Regions from separate parts of the Pseudoalteromonas sp. SWYJZ98 genome, predicted to be linked through region 3. Evidence: predicted binding sites of a transcription regulator. Region 3 holds the regulator's gene; each other region holds the start of a gene.

What was found. The regulator sigma-54, encoded in region 3, starts transcription at its own class of promoters, with help from an activator protein. The targets are predictions, from matches to a motif close to GTTGGCACGNNNNTNGNNT.
Region 1: the regulator sigma-54 is predicted to act here: its motif matches at 3,785-3,803, upstream of I6F10_RS08675 (DUF1328 domain-containing protein).
Region 2: the regulator sigma-54 is predicted to act here: its motif matches at 1,987-2,005, upstream of fliS (flagellar export chaperone FliS).

The regions. Positions count from the first base shown of each region.
Region 1 is NZ_JADYXA010000009.1:84,769-91,191, reverse strand. It holds gene I6F10_RS08690 (sodium ion-translocating decarboxylase subunit beta) at 142-1,272, opposite strand; gene oadA (sodium-extruding oxaloacetate decarboxylase subunit alpha) at 1,286-3,067, opposite strand; gene I6F10_RS08680 (OadG family protein) at 3,079-3,324, opposite strand; gene I6F10_RS08675 (DUF1328 domain-containing protein) at 3,843-4,016, shown strand; gene I6F10_RS08670 (hypothetical protein) at 4,074-4,265, shown strand; gene I6F10_RS08665 (YcxB family protein) at 4,399-4,866, shown strand; gene csrA (carbon storage regulator CsrA) at 4,917-5,108, opposite strand; gene I6F10_RS08655 (aspartate kinase) at 5,200-6,417, opposite strand.
Region 2 is NZ_JADYXA010000005.1:113,321-119,743, reverse strand. It holds gene fliD (flagellar filament capping protein FliD) at 1-1,116, shown strand, start outside; gene I6F10_RS05935 (hypothetical protein) at 1,214-1,528, opposite strand; gene fliS (flagellar export chaperone FliS) at 1,537-1,938, opposite strand; gene I6F10_RS05925 (sigma-54 dependent transcriptional regulator) at 2,334-3,770, shown strand; gene I6F10_RS05920 (DNA-3-methyladenine glycosylase I) at 4,069-4,665, opposite strand; gene I6F10_RS05915 (sensor histidine kinase) at 4,798-5,910, shown strand; gene I6F10_RS05910 (sigma-54-dependent transcriptional regulator) at 5,907-6,423, shown strand, end outside.
Region 3 is NZ_JADYXA010000001.1:239,313-245,735, reverse strand. It holds gene mgtE (magnesium transporter) at 1-50, opposite strand, end outside; gene I6F10_RS01180 (HPr family phosphocarrier protein) at 183-455, opposite strand; gene rapZ (RNase adapter RapZ) at 498-1,343, opposite strand; gene ptsN (PTS IIA-like nitrogen regulatory protein PtsN) at 1,362-1,814, opposite strand; gene hpf (ribosome hibernation promoting factor) at 1,819-2,106, opposite strand; gene I6F10_RS01160 (RNA polymerase factor sigma-54) at 2,133-3,632, opposite strand; gene lptB (LPS export ABC transporter ATP-binding protein) at 3,702-4,427, opposite strand; gene lptA (lipopolysaccharide transport periplasmic protein LptA) at 4,424-4,969, opposite strand; gene lptC (LPS export ABC transporter periplasmic protein LptC) at 4,959-5,513, opposite strand; gene kdsC (3-deoxy-manno-octulosonate-8-phosphatase KdsC) at 5,510-6,061, opposite strand; gene I6F10_RS01135 (KpsF/GutQ family sugar-phosphate isomerase) at 6,062-6,423, opposite strand, start outside.

The sequences.
Region 1 (6,423 bases), on a different contig from region 3:
ATAACTATCCTTAAAATGTTGAAGAGCTGTTACTGTAAACAAAAAGTGCTGAACAAGAAACCATTTAGCGGTGAACAAATTAAGAACAAAAAAAAGCGCAGTAAACTGCGCTTAATGGTTAATCTATTTTAAATTACATTTTTAGCCAACAAGTGCTAATAAAATACCCGCAGCAACTGCACTACCAAGTACACCCGCTACGTTGGGTCCCATTGCATGCATAAGTAAAAAGTTATGTGGGTTGCTTTCAAGGCCAACTTTATTAACTACTCGTGCCGCCATTGGCACAGCCGATACACCTGCCGCCCCAATTAATGGATTTATAGGCGTTTTAGATATTCGGTTAAGTCCTTTTGCCATAAATACGCCAGATGCCGTACCAATTGCAAAAGCCAGTGCGCCAAGCACTAAAATACCAATCGTCTCAACAGTTAAAAACTTATCTGCAGCAAGCTTTGAACCAACAGCTAAGCCTAAAAATATAGTTGTAACATTGATGATTTCGTTTTGAGCACTGTTACTTAATCTATCAACAACACCCGACTCCCGCATTAAGTTACCTAAACAAAACATACCTACAAGCGGTATAGCAGCCGGTAAAAACATTGCCGTTAAACTAAGTACCATAAGAGGAAAAATGATCTTTTCCTTTTTAGATACCTTACGTAATTCAGGCATCTTAATTTGGCGCTCTTCTGGTGTGGTTAGCGCACGCATAATTGGCGGCTGAATAATTGGCACAAGTGCCATGTATGAATATGCAGCTACTGCTATTGCGCCTAGTAAATCAGGTGCCAGTTTTGATGCTAAAAATATTGCTGTTGGCCCATCGGCACCACCTATAATGGCAATAGCCGATGCGTCCTGTAGAGTAAATTCAAAACCTGGCACATAGTTAAGTAATATAGCGCCAAACAATGTAGCAAAAATACCAAACTGTGCAGCCGCACCTAATAACAACATACGTGGGTTTGCAATAAGTGCGCTAAAGTCGGTCAGCGCCCCTACTCCCATAAATATCAACAGCGGAAAAATCCCCGTATCAATACCCACATAATAAACGTAGTATAAAAGCCCACCTGGGTCTGACAAACCTGCCACTGGTACATTTGTTAAAATTGCACCAAAACCAATAGGTAGTAATAATAGTGGTTCAAAGCCTTTAGCTATCGCTAAAAACAGTAATAAACACCCTACCGCAATCATTATTAACGATGGGATTGTAAAGTTAGCAATGCCTGTCGCATTCCAGAGGTTTAAAATACCTTCCATCCTCTATTTACTCCTAAGCTAATGCAATCATAGCGTCGCCGGTAGTTACAGCATCGCCTTCACTAACTAACACTTCAGCAATTGTTCCGGTATGCGTAGCGCGTATTTCAGTTTCCATTTTCATGGCTTCCATAATAATCACTACATCGCCTTCGTTAACAACTTGCCCAGCTTTTACCTTAATCTTAAAAATATTACCGGCTAGAGGCGCGTTAAGTGTTTCACCTGATGCAACCGAAGCAGACTGAGGAATGTGCTCAGAGTCTTTTAATGTTACTTCCTTAAGTTCACCACCTTGCGCTACTACTACGTCATAAACTTTACCATCTACTTTTACGCTGTATTGCTCAGCCTTCACTTTGTTACTATTTGAAACTGATTTAGAAGGTGCTTTACTGCTTTTATCTTCAACAGAAGGTACTGGCTCAAATGCATCTGGGTTGTTGCGGTTTTTAATAAACTTCAAACCAACTTGTGGGAATAATGCATAAGTTAATACGTCATCAATTTGATCATCAGCAAGTGTTAAACCTTGCTCTTGTGCTTCTTTTAATAACTCAGCTTCAAGCGTTGCAAGCTCAGGTGCAATGTTATCAGCAGGGCGACAAGTAATAACTTCCGCTCCATCAAGCACGCGCTCTTGTAGCTCTTTATTCATTGGTGCTGGTGTTAAGCCATATTCACCTTTTAATACGCCAGCAGTTTCTTTAGTAATGGTTTTATAACGCTCACCCGTTAGCACATTAAGTACCGCTTGAGTGCCAACAATTTGCGACGTTGGTGTTACTAAAGGTAAAAAGCCAAGATCTTCACGTACACGTGGGATCTCAAGTAAAACCTCATTAAGCTTATCGGCTGCGCCTTGCTCTTTAAGTTGGTTTTCCATGTTTGTAAGCATGCCACCAGGTACTTGAGCTAATAAAATGCGCCCATCAACCCCTTTTAAGCTACCTTCAAATGCCGCATATTTTTTACGTACATCTCTAAAGTAAGCAGCAATTTCTTCTAGGTGGTTTAAATCAAGCCCAGTATCGCGCTCAGTCCCTTCAACTATCGATACAATAGTTTCAGTTGCGGAATGTCCATAAGTCATACTCATTGATGAAATAGCGGTATCGAGCATATCAATACCAGCATCAATTGCTTTTTGGTAAGTAGCAGTACTTAAACCTGTTGTAGCGTGGCACTGCATAGCAATTGGAATTGATACAGTTTCTTTAAGTGCTTTAATTAGTTTTTCAGCATCGTACGGCTTTAATAAACCCGCCATATCTTTAATACAAATTGAATGACAACCCATATCTTCAAGCTGTTTTGCAAGAGTTAGCCACATATCAAGTGTATGAACTGGGCTAACTGTGTACGAAATAGTACCTTGAGCATGAGCGCCTACTTTTACAGCCGCTTTAACAGCTGTTTCTAGGTTGCGAACATCGTTCATTGCATCAAATATACGAAATACGTCAACGCCATTTTTATGTGCACGTTCTACAAACTTTTCAACTACGTCATCAGCGTAATGGCGGTAACCTAATAAGTTTTGACCGCGTAATAGCATTTGCTGTTTAGTATTAGGCATCGCTTTTTTAAGTGCACGAATACGCTCCCAAGGATCTTCGCCTAAATAACGAATACACGAGTCAAATGTAGCACCGCCCCACGATTCAATAGACCAATAACCCGCATCGTCTAATTTGCTAGCAATCGGTAGCATATCGTCTAGGCGCATACGCGTTGCTAATAATGATTGGTGAGCATCGCGTAATACCAATTCTGTTAATTTTAATTTAGCCATGTGTGTGCCCCTTATTTATTATTTGATTTGTACTGAGCAATGGCAGCACTAATAGCAGCGACGTGCTCATTAGGCACACCTTGAGATTTAAAAGATGGTGATTTAACTGGTGTCGCCACGTCAGGTTCGCTTAAGCGCGTCACCAAATTAGACATAAGCGTTACTGCACCAATTAATATCGACAGAAATACAAACACCCCAACCATGCCAGTAAGCATTAAGTTACCAGCCGTTGTGAGTAGAGCACCTATATCCATTTTTCTCCCCTTGAAACCCATATCGAAAATAAAAAATCGATTTAATTAAATATTTATTCACTGGATAATAACAAAACTAATCGCTTTGTCTACATCTTGTAAATTGGTAAAACCAATTAAACAATACACAACATAACACTCAATTAATTTACATGCTATAACTCAGCAATCACGCGCCCTACAATACATACAAGAAATAACGACTATAGCTAATAGTTATATGGAAGTTGTTAATTAACTATCAAGCTAAGTAAAAATAAACACCAACTTTTAATATTAAATGCAAAGCCATTGCCACTTGTTAATTGGTCTTACCAAATAAACCCTATTTAGTGAATATTTAGCAGTTATTTGCAACAGTGTGAATAACTTACATAACAAAGCGTAAAAGTTACTAACCAACTAATAACTAGAACAACAGTAAAAAACCATAACCAATTGATATTTATAAAAAATAAACTTTGGCATATAACTGGCATTAGTTGTTATGAGCAAATTTGATAACCAAGGAGAAAACAATGTTACGCTGGACAATTACATTTTTAGTTATTGCTTTAATCGCTGCAGTGTTAGGTTTTGGTGGCATCGCAGGTGCCGCAGCTGGTATAGCAAAAATTATATTTTTTATCTTTTTAGTACTTTTAGTGATTTCATTAGTTTCAGGTGCACTACGTGGTAAATCACCCAGGTAGATAAAGCATTCAACTAACAAACACTAAAATTAATTAATACTTACAAGGAATTACACTATGAACTCTACAACTTTAAAAGCAGCACTAATCGCAGTATTTGCAGGTTTTTTCATGATGGGTTGTGAAGACAACCATGCAGAAGACGCTGGCGAACGTATCGACGAAGCAGTAACTGACGTGCAAAACTCTGTTGAAGATGCATGTGAAAATGTTAAAGAAGGCGTGAACGCTGAAGAAACTAACTGTTAATTCTTCTTGTACCGCTAAAAAAACGGCTTTCGAGCCGTTTTTTTGTGCCAGTAATAAAATCACTGACTATAAAGCTGCTCATTTAGCAGTTAGCTTGTTAAAATAAAAAAAACGATATTTAAAGCAAGGCAAAATGGCATTCACAACCACCTACACATTAGATAAACCCTACTTTTACGAGTGTTTTGATGAGTCACTCCCTTATAGTAAGCGTGCAAAACCTAAATACTTTTTACTTGTGTTGTTAGTTGCGCTTGGTTTATTTGGCATTTATGTTTTAGATGATCATTACTTAGGATCGTTTATGATCATGTTAGCGGTACTCGAATGCGTCGCTTTTTACTATCGCAGACCATGGTGGGTAACCAGACAAATGCTCAGCAGAGCATCAGGCTCTGAGGTAACACTTACCTTTGATGAAGAAGGTATTAAATCTGCTAATCATTACAAAAGCTATCAATTAGAATGGCAAAATATAAGCGAAGTAATTGACACCCAGCAAGGTATTATTATTAAAAACAAAAGCGGCATGCAGTACATATCAAAACAAATACTTAGTCCTGAAACACTCGCTTTTATAAACAAAAAAGCCACTCAGTGAGTGGCTTTTAGTCTAGTTGAGTTAATTACTCAACTACGTATACGTGTTGATTAAGCATTGCCCGGATTAGGGTTCGACTTTTCAGCTTGTATGCGCATGTAAATCTCTTCACGATGCACTGATACGTCTTTTGGTGCATTAACACCGATTCGAACTTGATTTCCTTTAACACCTAGAACAGTAACTGTTACTTCGTCACCAATCATTAGGGTTTCACCTACTCTACGAGTTAGTATTAGCATTCTCTTGCTCCCATGTTCCAATAAAAATTATAAGATTCCGCTTAAACATACTAATGAAAATTAGACTGAAAAGTAAGTAAAAACTCGCAATCTATCCATTTTCTGTTAAAAATGCCTTGTGTAATGCACGAACAGCCAACTCTAAGTACTTTTCATCTATTAAAACTGAAATTTTAATCTCTGAAGTCGAGACTAAAACCACATTAATATTTTCCTGCGCTAATGCATCAAAAAATAAACTAGCGACACCAGAATGTGATTTCATACCCATGCCAACAGCAGAAACTTTAGCTACTGCTTGCAATCCGCTTATATTTTGAGCACTGAGCTGAGCTTGATCTTCACTCAATAATTCAAGTGCTTGCAGATAATCATTCGAGTGCACAGTAAAAGCATAGTCTATTTTTTCAAAGTTATGATTAACTTGATTAATCATATCTATTTCGATGCCATTTTCGGCAAAAAGTTTCAATATTTTTGAAAGATATTGCGTGCCCGTTGGCACACCTTGTACCTTAATTAAACATTCGTCACGATTAAACGCAATCCCCGATACAACCTTGCTTGGCATATCGTTCTCCTCAAAACTTATTAATGTACCTTCATCGGGATTAAAGCTCGAAAGCACCCTAAGTGGCACATTATGTTTTCCTGCGGCTTCTACTGAGCGAATATGCAAAACTTTCGCCCCTAAACTTGCCAGCTCTAGCATTTCGGCAAAGGTAACTTGGCTCATTCTGCGCGCGTTAGGTTCAACACGAGGATCTGTAGTATATACGCCGTCAACGTCTGTATAGATCTGGCATTCGTCAGCTTTTATAGCCGCTGCTATTTCTACAGCCGATGTATCGGTGCCGCCGCGCCCAAGCGTTGTAATGTTGCCCTCAACATCACGCCCCTGAAACCCAGCAATAATAGCAATACGATTATGCTCAAGCTCATGCTTTAAACGCGTAGCAGCAACCTCTGCAATACGAGCTTTACCAAACATGTTATCGGTTAAAATATTGACTTGATCGGCTAATAGGCTCACAGCAGAGTGGCCACGTTTTATAATAGCCATAGCAAGTAGTGATACAGAAACCTGCTCTCCGGTGCTAATTAGTACATCTAGTTCACGGCTACTCGGGCGAGTATCAATTTGTTTGGCGAGATTAATTAAGCGGTTGGTTTCTCCCGACATAGCCGAGAGCACCACAACCACTTGATGTCCTTGTTGTCTGGTTTTTACAACAAGGTCGGCGACTGCTTCAATTCGCTCTATTGAGCCGACCGAAGTGCCACCGAATTTTTGAACAATAAGCGCCACTTAGGC
Region 2 (6,423 bases), on a different contig from region 3:
AAATTATCTTCCCCCGCATTTGCCGCTGATGAGGCAATTGGAGCTGGCGTAATTACAATTGGTTCTGGTGCAAATAGCTTCTCTACTGTTTTATCGGCTACAAATACGTTAGAAGATTTACGCGACCAGATTAACAATGGCCCTTTTACTGGCAGCGATAGTAATGATTCGGTTGTCGCCACTATAATAACTAGTGATACCGGTCAGCATTTAGTACTTACAAGTAAAGAAACTGGCGAAGATAACGCAATTACAATAACCGTACAAGACGATGACGGCAGTAATACTGATACAGGCGGATTGTCACGATTAGCTTATGATGTATCAGATGCAGACCCGGCTAACCATACAACTAATTTAACGCAAGTTAATGCTGCACAAAATGCGCAAATAACAATTGATGGTACGTTAACTGTATCAAGTAATACCAATGAATTTAGTAATGTGATTGATGGCGTGGATATTACCGCTAAAAAGTTGCATGCCACTGACGACGACTTAAGTGATATATCGGTTACCGAAAACAATAATAATATTAAAACAGGTTTAAATAGTTTTATTTCAAGTTATAACGAACTGTTAGAGCTTAGTAATAACTTGGGTGCCTCCGGCGAAGATGGCGCAGGCGTTATGGCTGGTGATTCACTACTTCGTGGCGTTATGTCAAAGCTTCGTAGCGAAATAACAAATCCCGTTGATTTAGGTAATGGCAACTCACTATCGCTTTCGCAATTAGGTGTAGAAACAGACCGCTACGGTGTTTTAACGCTAAATACAGAAACACTCAATGAAAAAATAGCAAGCGATGTAGATTTAGTGCAGCAGTTTTTTGTAGGTGACGATGATGATGGCTTCGCACAATCGTTTGACGAAAAATTAAGCTTTTACACCGATTCCGACGGTATTATTCAAAACCGTATAGACAGCAAAACAAACCAACTAGACGATTTAGATGACCAGCGCTTGAGTCTTGCCAGTAAAATGGAGTCGCTATCGTCAAGGTTGTATGCTCAATATAATGCGATGGATTTATTAGTGGCAAGCCTTAATAACACCAGTACATATGTTCAAGCTCAGCTGGAAAATATGCCAGGCGTAGTACGAGATAACTCTTAGTAGATAAGTATGATATTAAATTAATAACTAAATTAAGAAAACACAAAAAAAACCGTTATTTAAAACGGTTTTTTTGTGTTTTCAATTTGAGTAGATTTTAGCGACTTGCTTTATAAGCTTTTATCGCTTTTCCTGACTTTTTATGTTTAATAATAGCTTTTGACGATTCATTTTTAGCGCTATTCGCTTTTACTAAAATAGTATTTATACGAAGCTGAATTAATTCCAATTGTTCTGCGCTTGGTCCTTCGTTGCTTTCGCACCATTGCTTTAGTTTAGTATTTAAAGTATCTAAAAAAGGCTGAGCTTCGTCTGCATTATTGTCATTTACTAACACCTCAATGTTACTAAGCAGTGTTTGTATTTGCTCAGAGTAGTTCGCTAATGGCTCTGAAGATGTTGGCGAGTCCATAATTTAAATTAAACCGCAGGGCTTCGTTGATCTAGCGGGATGTTATCCCACCCTTCTTTAATTTCTTTAACAATACTTGATACTTCAGTAATTGCTTCAATATCGTTGTTTATGTTCGCTTGCGTTAAACGGCGTTGGCAGTAATCGTAAAGCGCCAATAAATTATTAGAAATACTAGGGTCTTGTTCTACTTCTAAATTAAGTGCGTCTTGCAGGGCACCAAATAATAAAACACAGGCCGAAATATTTTCCCCTTTTTTTGCTATTTCTTTGCGCTCAATAAACCCTTTTGTAGCTGCTAAACGGCCGATAATATTACTAAATATAAGGTTTATTTGTTCGTAAGGAGTCATTTCGGCAATACTACTAGCACGAACTTGACCGTATTTTTTTACTGAGATGTGAGCCATGGAAAATCCTAAAATTTAAAACAATAAAATTATGTGAAAGCTAATACAAGGCAATATTAATGCCAAGCATTTTCACTTATTTATGTATCGGCATTTGTAACTTCAACTTAAATTTATAATTGAGTTTATTTACTAACAATAGCATTTTTATTGCCGAGTAAATTAATTTTTAGGGCTAAGTTATAGTTAGGTAATAGTTAAGTAATGGCTAAGTAATAACTAAGTTAAAACTATAACCCATACTTAATGATTAACTATTAAGTATGATTGACTTAACTAGCCCGTCTGTTTTTTGGCGTTTATGTCAAAAAACTGCCGCTATTGCTTGCATCCATGCTGAACTGGCTTACAATTTAACTAATTATACAAATTAGTGAAAGTACGGCTCGCTAAATATGATCTTGATTTTAGATAATAATAACAACCGCGCAATAGGATTAAATGCTTCACTTGGCTTTATTGGTGAAGCTGCTCAACTATTAAGCGAAGACTGCTTTGAACAAGAATGCAAAAAATATCATCAGCAAGAATGCATGATCATTTTAGGAGCATTGCAATCACTTGACCACGAAAGCTTAATTAAACGCTATCCAACATTACCGTTTTTATTAATTGGCGAAACGCTAAAACCCCTATTAAGTATAGCTAATGTGGTGGGGCTTATTTGCGAGCCATTTAATCACGAAGTGACAACGCAGTTACTTCACGATTGCCAGCAGTATCAGCGCATGTTGCCTAATGAGCATAAGCATACAAAACCACATAAAATTTTTGATGGACTTGTTGGTGAAACCGATGCGGTTAAAGATGTTCGCTTTTTAATTGAACAAGTGGCAAAAACCGATGCCAATGTTTTAATTTTAGGCGAATCAGGCACTGGTAAAGAAGTGGTTGCCCGTAATGTACATTTGCTTTCAAAGCGTATTAATGGACCGTTTGTACCTGTTAACTGTGGTGCTATTCCGGCAGAGCTGCTCGAAAGTGAACTATTTGGCCACGAAAAAGGCGCGTTTACTGGTGCTATATCGGCTCGTAAAGGGCGGTTTGAACTAGCTCAAGGCGGGACGCTATTTTTAGATGAAATAGGCGATATGCCACTGCAAATGCAAGTAAAGTTGCTACGAGTATTGCAAGAGCGAAGCTATGAACGAGTTGGTGGTACAAAGGCTATCCAAGCTGATGTACGCGTTATTGCAGCCACACATCGTAATCTTGAAACAATGATTGAAGAGGGTAGTTTTAGGGAAGATTTATATTACCGCTTAAATGTATTTCCTATCGAAAACCCATCGCTGAGTGAACGTGCTGATGATATTCCGCTGCTTTTAAAAGAGTTAATGCGCCGTGTTAACGACCAAACAGGTTCTACCGCTAAGTTTACAGAGCGCGCAGTTGAGAGCTTAAAAGAACATGCTTGGCCTGGTAATATTCGTGAGCTTGCTAACTTAGTGGAACGTATGGTTATTATGTTTCCTGAAAAAGTGGTTGACATTCCCGATTTACCTAACAAATATCGTTACATTGAAGTTGAAGCCTACGAGCCAGAATACCCTGAAGAGTTAATGGAAAAAGATGCCTTTAACGACATATTTAGCACAGGCTTTAGTGATTACGAAAGTGAGCCAGACGCTGAGTTTAGCCAAACGGGTAGTGGGCTATTGCCTGATGATGGTATTGAACTTAAAGATTATTTAGCAGAGCTTGAAATTAGCTTAATAACCCAAGCGTTAGAGCGCTATGATTATGTTGTAGCTCGCGCTGCAGAGATATTGGGTGTTCGCAGAACCACACTCGTTGAGAAAATGAAAAAGTATAATCTTTCAAGAGATTAGCCATCCATAAAGGATGAAATGTTTTTATTATTTTCCATTTGTGAGTAGTTACTTTACGGGCTTTGCCCGTCACGCAAGCAAGCTTGGCGTCTACAAGATAAACACAAACTTAAACCTTGGCGGTAGACGCTGAGCTTGCTCGCGTGAAAAGCGAAGCTTTTAATCATTTAAATAAAACGTTATTTCACAAAGAGAAAAACGAGGGCAAATGAGAAACCATAGTTAACTTACACGTTACTTCTCTAAAGCGAAGCGTCTCTTACCCTCTTTGTGAACAGAACACTTTTATGGCTTTTAATCACTTACTACTAAAAGCCTCAATAATTTCTTCTTTTCTAAAACAATCATTACTGTGATCGTTAACCATACCGCAGGCCTGCATCTGAGCGTAAACCGTTGTAGGGCCTAAAAACTTAAAACCCCGTTTTTTTAAATCTTTAGCGAATGCAGTTGATGCTTCTGTAATTGCTGGGTAGTCTTCAACGTTATTTAAATTACTTATAATCGGTTTATTACCCACAAACTGCCATTGGTAGTTACTAAAACTTCCAAATTCTTTTTGTATTTCTATAAAGCGCTTTGCGTTGTTGACGGTTGCCGCAATTTTTAAGCGATTTCGCACAATACCCTCATCAAGCATTAGTCTCTCAATGTCATCTTGTGTGAATTGTGCCACTTTATCTACATCAAAATTAGCAAATGCTTTTTTGTAACCGCTACGCTTTTTTAAAATTGTGTACCAGCTTAAGCCGGCTTGCGCTGATTCAAGAGTGATAAATTCAAACAGCTTTGTATCATCATAAAGAGGGACGCCCCATTCTTCATCATGGTAAATAACGTAGTCGGGTTTAGTGGTGTCGAGCCACGGGCAACGGCACTTTATTTGCTCACTCATTATTATTCCTTTTTGTGTGCGTCATTTTTATGTCGCTCAAATTATTGATGTAACTTAATGATAAGTATGTAAATAAATTTTGGTATAAATCGTGCATTTAGACATGTATCTACACCAATTCGAGATTTGATTATGGCCCTTGCTAGCGTGCTTAAACCACAGTTTTTTTCTGCAAATCAGTATAACCCATGTTTACTTCAAGAGGAGTACATTGGTGAATTAAGCGATCTGCGCAAGCAAGCAAGTTGGCTTTCGCACTTGGTTGATACTATGCCAGCAGGTGTGGTTGTACTTGATGGCAAAGGGTTGATTGCAAAAGCGAATCAAATAGCGATAGATATGCTTGGCGAGCCACTTGAAGGCGAACGCTGGTTTAATGTTATTCAGCGCTCTTTTAGGCCACATCAAGATGATGGCCATGAAGTGTCTTTAAAGGACGGGCGCCTAATAAAGCTTGATATTACCGCTTTGGCACCAGAGCCTGGGCAACTTATTTTAATGACGGATTTAACCGAAACCCGCCGCTTACAAAAACGTGTTGCACATATGCAGCGATTAAGCGCGCTGGGTAAAATGGTTGCATCATTAGCGCATCAAGTCCGTACGCCGCTCTCAGCCGCTATGCTGTACGCTGCTAATTTAGGATCAAAGCGCTTACCCGAAGCATCTCGCGATAACTTTCAAACAAAGTTAATGTCGCGTTTAAAAGATTTAGAAACTCAAGTAAACGACATGCTGTTATTTGCTAAAAGTGGCGATCAGCAAGTTGTTGAGCAAGTTTCAATGCAGCAGCTTTTAACCGAAGTTAAAGCAGGTGCCGATGCGATGGTCGCACTTAATGAAAGTGAACTGGATGTAAGCTTACCAGAGCCAGATATACAAATAGTTGGTAATAAAACGGCATTGGCCAGTGCTATTCAAAATCTTGTGCACAATAGTATTCAAGTTATTGGCGGCGGCGCAAAAGTAAAAATTAGCGCACAAAGAGATTTAAAAGATTTAGATATGGTTCGTATTAGTGTGAGCGACAATGGCCCAGGTGTTGATTTAAGCCAAAGCGACAAAATTTTTGAACCATTTTTTACTACAAAAAGTCAGGGCACAGGTTTAGGGCTTGCTGTAGTGAGTTCGGTGGCTAGTGCGCACCAAGGCCGTGTTGATGTGACTAATAATACGCAGGGTGGTGCCTGCTTTAGCTTGTTACTGCCTATTAAGGCAACATCTAAATTAGAGGGGTCATTATGAGTAACACTATTTTAGTTGTCGAAGATGACGCAGGGCTTCGTGAAGCCTTAATAGATACCCTTGAAATGTCGGGTATTGAATGTGTTGCAGCGAGCAGTGCTGAGCAAGCAATGTTACTGCTTAAAAAAGATCAATTTTCGCTTGTTGTAAGCGACGTGCAAATGGGCGCAATGAGTGGACTGGATTTACTACGTAGTATTAAATTAAACCACCCTGATTTACCTGTATTGATGATGACGGCGTACGCCACAATTGACGATGCGGTAGAAGCCATGCGCCTAGGTGCAATTGACTACATGGCTAAACCATTTGCACCTGAAGTGCTGTTAAATATGGTGAGCCGTTATTTGCCTGAAAAAGCAAAAGAAACCGACGGACCTATTGTTGCCGACCCAACTAGTATTCAATTATTGGAGCTTGCAAGTAAAGTAGCACGCTCTGATGCAAGTGTAATGGTACTTGGCCCAAGTGGTTCAGGTAAGGAAGTACTTGCGCGTTATATTCATGATAAGT
Region 3 (6,423 bases):
ACCTGTTTTAGTTGCTGTAGTGGGTAATCTTGTTCAAAAGCTTCAGGCATTGGCGTCCTTTATAAATTGTTATATTACTTTATGGGGGGGAGGTGAGTTAACTGGCGTTACTAACCTATCTATTTTATATATCTGTTTTAATTGAAGCATTAGTAATGCGAATATTGTTTTTATAAAACAGGTTATTCTTGTTCATTAAAGCGTTGTGCTATTAATTCTCCAACAGCGTGTAAAGCTTGCTCAGAATCAGGGCCTTTACAAACAACTTTAACTTCTTTTCCTTGGCTACTTTCAAGTAACATTAGTGCAAGTACGCTATCGCCTGCTGCTTCTTTGTCATCTTGGAATAATGTGATTGTCGCATCAAATTGTACTGCTAATTGCGCAAGCACAGTAGCTGCTCTGGCGTGTAAGCCTAATTTGTTTTTTATTAAAAAGGTATCTTCACAATGCATAACTTACTCTACCTAAGCTGAACAGGTGATTATTCAGCTATATTATTTTTCTTGCTCGCGATGGCGAATTTTTACATTGGGATGTGTCATTGCGAAACTTTCACCGATAGTTTGCGCTAAATACACAGAGCGATGTTGCCCGCCTGTACACCCAATAGCAATGGTTAAATAACTGCGGTTATTTCGTTCTAAATGTGGTAACCACGTTTGTACAAATGTTTGAATTTGCCATGTGAATTTTTGCACTATGCTGTGATTAGCTAAATAGTCTTTAACCGGTTGATCTAACCCATTTAAAGGCTTTAACTCTGGTTCCCAGTGTGGATTTGGTAAAAAGCGTGCATCAAATACGTAGTCTGCTTCTTTTGGTATACCGTGTTTAAAACCAAATGATTCAAATGTGACAATCAGTTGCTTATCTTTTTTACCTAAAATCTTTTCACGAATAGATTCAGCGAGTTGATGAACACTTAAATCAGTCGTATCTATCATAAAGTCGGCGCGAGTGGTTAATACATCAAGTAATTCTTTTTCTTTTTTGATGGCTAAATCAAGGGGCAACGAGTCTATTGATAGTGGGTGTAATCTGCGTGTTTCAGAAAAGCGTTTGATCAATGTCTGATCGTCGCTATCTAAATAAAACAACGTAGGGTTTGCAAAGCCAGGCAAGTATTCAAGAATATCGTTAAATTCATCTTGTTCTTTAGGGATGTTGCGCACATCTATGCTAACAGCAATTTTATCGTAGCTATCAGACACACTGCGAACTAATGAAGGTAGTAGGTTTACTGGAATATTATCTACGCAATAATAACCTAAATCTTCTACAATGCGCAAAGCAACCGACTTTCCAGAACCAGAACGGCCGCTTATGATAATTAACTCCATTTAACACCCTTTATAAAACTATGATTGATCGACAATAACTTGGTAAAGCTCAGTATCAGATTTTGCACTGCGTAACTGTTTACAAAAATCTTTGTTGTTTAGTTTATCAGCAATGGTTGCTAGAGTCTTTAAGTGCTGCTGGTTATCGCCATCTGGTACGATGAGTGCGACAAAAATATCAACAGGGCGATTATCGATTGCATCAAAGTTTATTGGAGTTTCGCTAACGAGCACTAAAGCCAAAGGCTCTTCTGCACCGCTCATTCTTCCATGAGGAATAGCAATGCCACGCCCTATACCTGTACTACCTAATTTCTCTCTGCTCATTAAAGCGTTAAGAATATCTTGTTGCGGTAAATACGGAAGTTTGTCGTGAGCAAGTTCGCTAATGAACTCTAAAATTCTTTTTTTGCTATTAAAAAGGACCGCAGCTTTGCTGCAGTCCTGGCATATAAGTGAACTTAATTTCATCATATTAGTGTCGAGCAAGCTTCTCTTTGTGTTTGATTACTTGGCGATCGAGCTTGTCGATCAACGAGTCAATAGCGGCATACATATCTTGATGTTCTGTAGAGGCAAATAGCTCAGCACCGCTTACGTGTATTGTGGCTTCTGCTTTTTGATTTAATTTTTCTACATCGAGAATGACATGAACATTATTAATATGATCAGAGTGTCTTTCAAGCTTCGCAAATTTAGTATTAATATAGTCTCTTAGTGAATCGGTTAATTCTACGTGACGACCAGTTAAGTTTAGTTGCATAAGCATTACCCTCTTAGTTTAGCGTCTTAAATCAGACTTTTACGCTGATTTGACGGTGGAATAGCAAGAGATTCACGGTATTTTGCGATTGTACGTCTTGCTACTTTAATTCCTTGCTCAGCCAATATATCCGCTATTTTGCTATCACTCAATGGTTTTGCTGAGTTTTCTGCTGCGATTAATTTTCGGATAAGCGCACGTATTGCTGTAGATGAACATTCACCACCGTTTTCAGTACTTACATGGCTTGAGAAAAAATATTTAAGCTCAAATATACCACGGGGTGTATGCATGTACTTTTGAGTAGTCACACGCGAAATTGTCGATTCGTGCATTTCTACCATTTCAGCGACATCATTTAAAACCATTGGTTTCATGGCTTCAGGGCCATGTTCAAAAAATCCTTGTTGTTGCTTAACAATACAATTAGTAACTTTTAATAGCGTGTCGTTTCTACTTTCTAAGCTTTTAATAAACCATTTAGCTTCTTGTAAATGTGAGCGAATAAACTGGCTGTCGCCACTTGATTTTACAGTGCGAGACATTGCCGCGTATTGGCTATTAACACGAATTTTAGGCATGCTATCTGGGTTTAATTCGACAACCCAGCGACCTTTAATTTTTTTAACTGACACATCAGGAATAACATACTCAGATTCTTCCCTTACAATAGTATCTGCAGGTTTTGGGTTGAGAGTATGTATTAGTGTCATCACTTCTTTAAGCTCTTCTTCTTTAAGCTTAGTTTTTTTCATTAATGTACGATAGTCGCGAGCTGCTAATAGATCAATATGCTCGGTTAAAATCATTTTCGTTTCATTAATGTAAGGTGTTTCTTTATCAAATTGATTAAGCTGAATACACAAACACTCTTGTAAACTACGTGCAGCAATACCAACAGGATCAAACAGTTGAATGCGTTTTAATACCGCTTCAATTTCATCAAGTTCGACTTCGTTATCATCTTCGTTTTCTTGATTAAAGCTTTCTAAAATTTCTTCGCAACTGAGAGTTAAAATACCTGAATCATCGACGGCCTCTACAATCGCAATCGCGATGGCTTCATCGGTAGGGCTAAATGGCGTTAGTTGTAATTGCCACATTAAATACTCATGGAGCGTTTCAGTAGAGGCGCCTTGGTATATAGATTCGTCTTCAGGCATTGGACCTGATGAGGCTGCTGGGGCGGCACTCATGTACTCATCCCAACTAACATCCATAGCCATGTCGTCACTTAGCGTGTCTTTTGCAAGTGCTTCACCAGTATCTTGTTCGTATTCGCTCGGAGCATCATCAGCAGATGCGCTAACAGTTATGTCATCGGTATCAGCTTTTTGCTCGTTTTTACCAGCAGCGTCTTCAGAATAGTCTGCCTCTTCAACCTCTAATAGTGGATTACTGTCGAGAGCTTCTTGTATTTCTTGCTGGAGATCCAATGTACTGAGTTGCAACAAACGAATAGCTTGTTGCAACTGTGGAGTCATTGTAAGTTGCTGGCCCATGCGCAGCTGTAGTGATTGCCTCATGTATCTCTAACAATCCTTTTATGTTGTTATAATTAATACTAGCAGATGCTTAAAGACATGGCGTAAATGTTACAGCCTAAATTGCTCGCCTAAGTAAACATCGCGTACTGTTTTATCATTTAATACGTGTTCTGGAGTACCTGATGCAATCAGCTCCCCATGAGAAACAATGTAGGCTTTTTCACAAACATCAAGGGTCTCTCTTACGTTATGGTCGGTAATTAATACACCAATCCCACGATTTTTAAGATGTTCTATTATTTTCTTTATATCTAATACCGAAATAGGGTCAACACCGGCAAACGGTTCATCCAGTAATATAAATTTAGGATCTGCTGCCAGTGCTCGTGCTATTTCTACACGACGACGCTCTCCACCCGATAATGCCATACCTTGGCTATCACGAATGTGTTGTATGCTAAATTCATCTAATAAGTTATTGAGCGTGTCTTCTCTGGCTTGTTTATTTAGTTCTTTGCGCGTTTCTAAAATGGCCATTAAGTTTTGATAAACAGTCAGCTTTCTAAAAATCGATGACTCTTGTGGTAAGTAGCCTATGCCTAATCTAGCACGACTATGCATAGGTAAAAGAGTAATATCGTTATCATCAATAGATATTTTACCTTTGTCGCTAGGAACAAGCCCTACAATCATATAAAAAGTCGTTGTTTTACCAGCACCGTTAGGGCCAAGTAAGCCAACTATACTGCCAGCTTGTACTTCAAGGCCGACGTTTTTTACAACTTCACGACCTTTATAGCTTTTTGCCAATAGTTCTGCTTTTAATGTGCTCATGGTTGACCTTTATCGCCTTTTTTACTTTTTTTAGTTTCGATCGGTACTAAAATTGTGTGAACGCGGTCAGTTGAGTTTTCATCTTTTTCGGCACTGATGAGCTGCTGCTCTATGTCGTAGGTAATGCTTTTAGCATTTATTTTTTGTCCGGCTTGCGATACTTGTGCATTACCAACAAGCGTTAAAAAACGCTTAGATACATCATAACGTACTTCGTCAGCACTGGCGCTCATAGTCGTGCCGTCTGATTGCTTTTCTTCAAAGTGCGCAGGGCTACCTGTGGCAATTAATAATTGTTTATTATCACCAAGTTCATCACGTTTGTGTACTTCGAGGCGATCGGCTGTAATGCGGCGATTACCGTGAATAATCTCAACGTTTTTCTCAAAAATACCCACATTAGCTTTCAATTGACCTTCTTGCTTGTCGGCACTTATTGAAATTTGATTGGCAGCAGGTTGCGTGTTTTGCTCTGCAGCACTACTATTAAACGCTAGTATAAGTGTAGGAATTATAAGTGATTTTAATATTTTATTGGTCATAGTATATGGTTCGCGTATGGTTAATTAGTTTTATCACTTCGGCTTTTAAGTCGGCTTCTAGGCCTTTACCGGTGATTTTTAAATTGGGTCCAGTGATGATGACGGGTTGCTCCGAACGCATTGTTAATAGCTTTATATCAACCTGAATATTATCAGCATTGATTTTGTCTATCATGGCGTTATCGGTTAAATTTTTGGCAACCACATTACCTTCTAAAATTAATTGTTTATCTTCGTATAATGTTGCTTCGTCTGCATTTATTTGCCACGTTTGTTGTTCGTTATATAAAGTAAAAATGGGTTTTTCGAAAAACGTGAAACCTAATTGCTGGTATAGCTCCATTTTAGCCGCAGTGACTTTGTGGCTAATTTTACCTTGCTCATCATAGGCTGTCTGTTTGAGCTCAATAGCTATGTAATCAGGCTTAGCAATAACTTCAGGCTCAGCCTGAGGCACAATATTTGTTTGTGCAAAATAAGGGTACCAAAGCCAAACCATACAGCTAATGAATAAAACGCTTAATATTATGCGCGCTGCATTCATGAACTAGTGCCTTGTGTAGTCAATGCTTTACCATTTTCAAGCATGAGCAAATCGGTGAGTTCTCTCACAGCACCAAAACCACCAGGCATTTGCGTTACATAGTGTGACAAACGCTTAATAAGTGGGTGGGCATCATTTACTGCAACGGCAAAGCCTACTAACTCCATAACAGGCATGTCAGGACCGTCATCACCAATATAAGCAATTTGTTCATCGCTAAGGTTGAGTTTATCTTTTAATTCTTGATAGGCAATGAGCTTATTTTCTTGGCCTTGATAAATATGCTGTACGGTTAAGCTGCTCATACGTTGTTGTACTATCTGTGAATGACGACCAGTAATAACAGCTACTTCAAAGCCACTGTTTATAAGTGCTTTAATGCCAAAACCATCTTTTGTATTAAATGCTTTTAGCTCTTCACCTTGATTGCCAAGGTAAATACGGCCATCAGAAAATACACCATCAATATCGCATATAAGTAGTTTTACTTTTTTAGCGCGTGCTTTTGCATCATCGCTCAGCGGTTGATAGAGTTCTTCAAATTGCATTTATAACACTCCTGCTTTCAATAGGTCTTGCATATTTAATGCGCCAATAGGTTGGTTTTTCTCATTGACGACGATTAGGCCATTTATACGTTTACGTTCCATAATATTGAGCGCTTCAGCGGCTAAAATATCTTGCGTAGCTGTAGTGCATGACTTAGTCATAACAACATCTATTTGTGTTGTATGAATATCAATTCTTTGTTCTAAAATGCGACGTAAGTCACCATCGGTAAATAACCCTACGAGTTGCTGATTTTCACCAACAATGGCTGTCATACCTAATCCTTTAGCTGACATTTCTATTAGAGCATCTTTAACTGTTTGTGAAACATCAATAATAGGTGTATTTGCGCCGCTGTGCA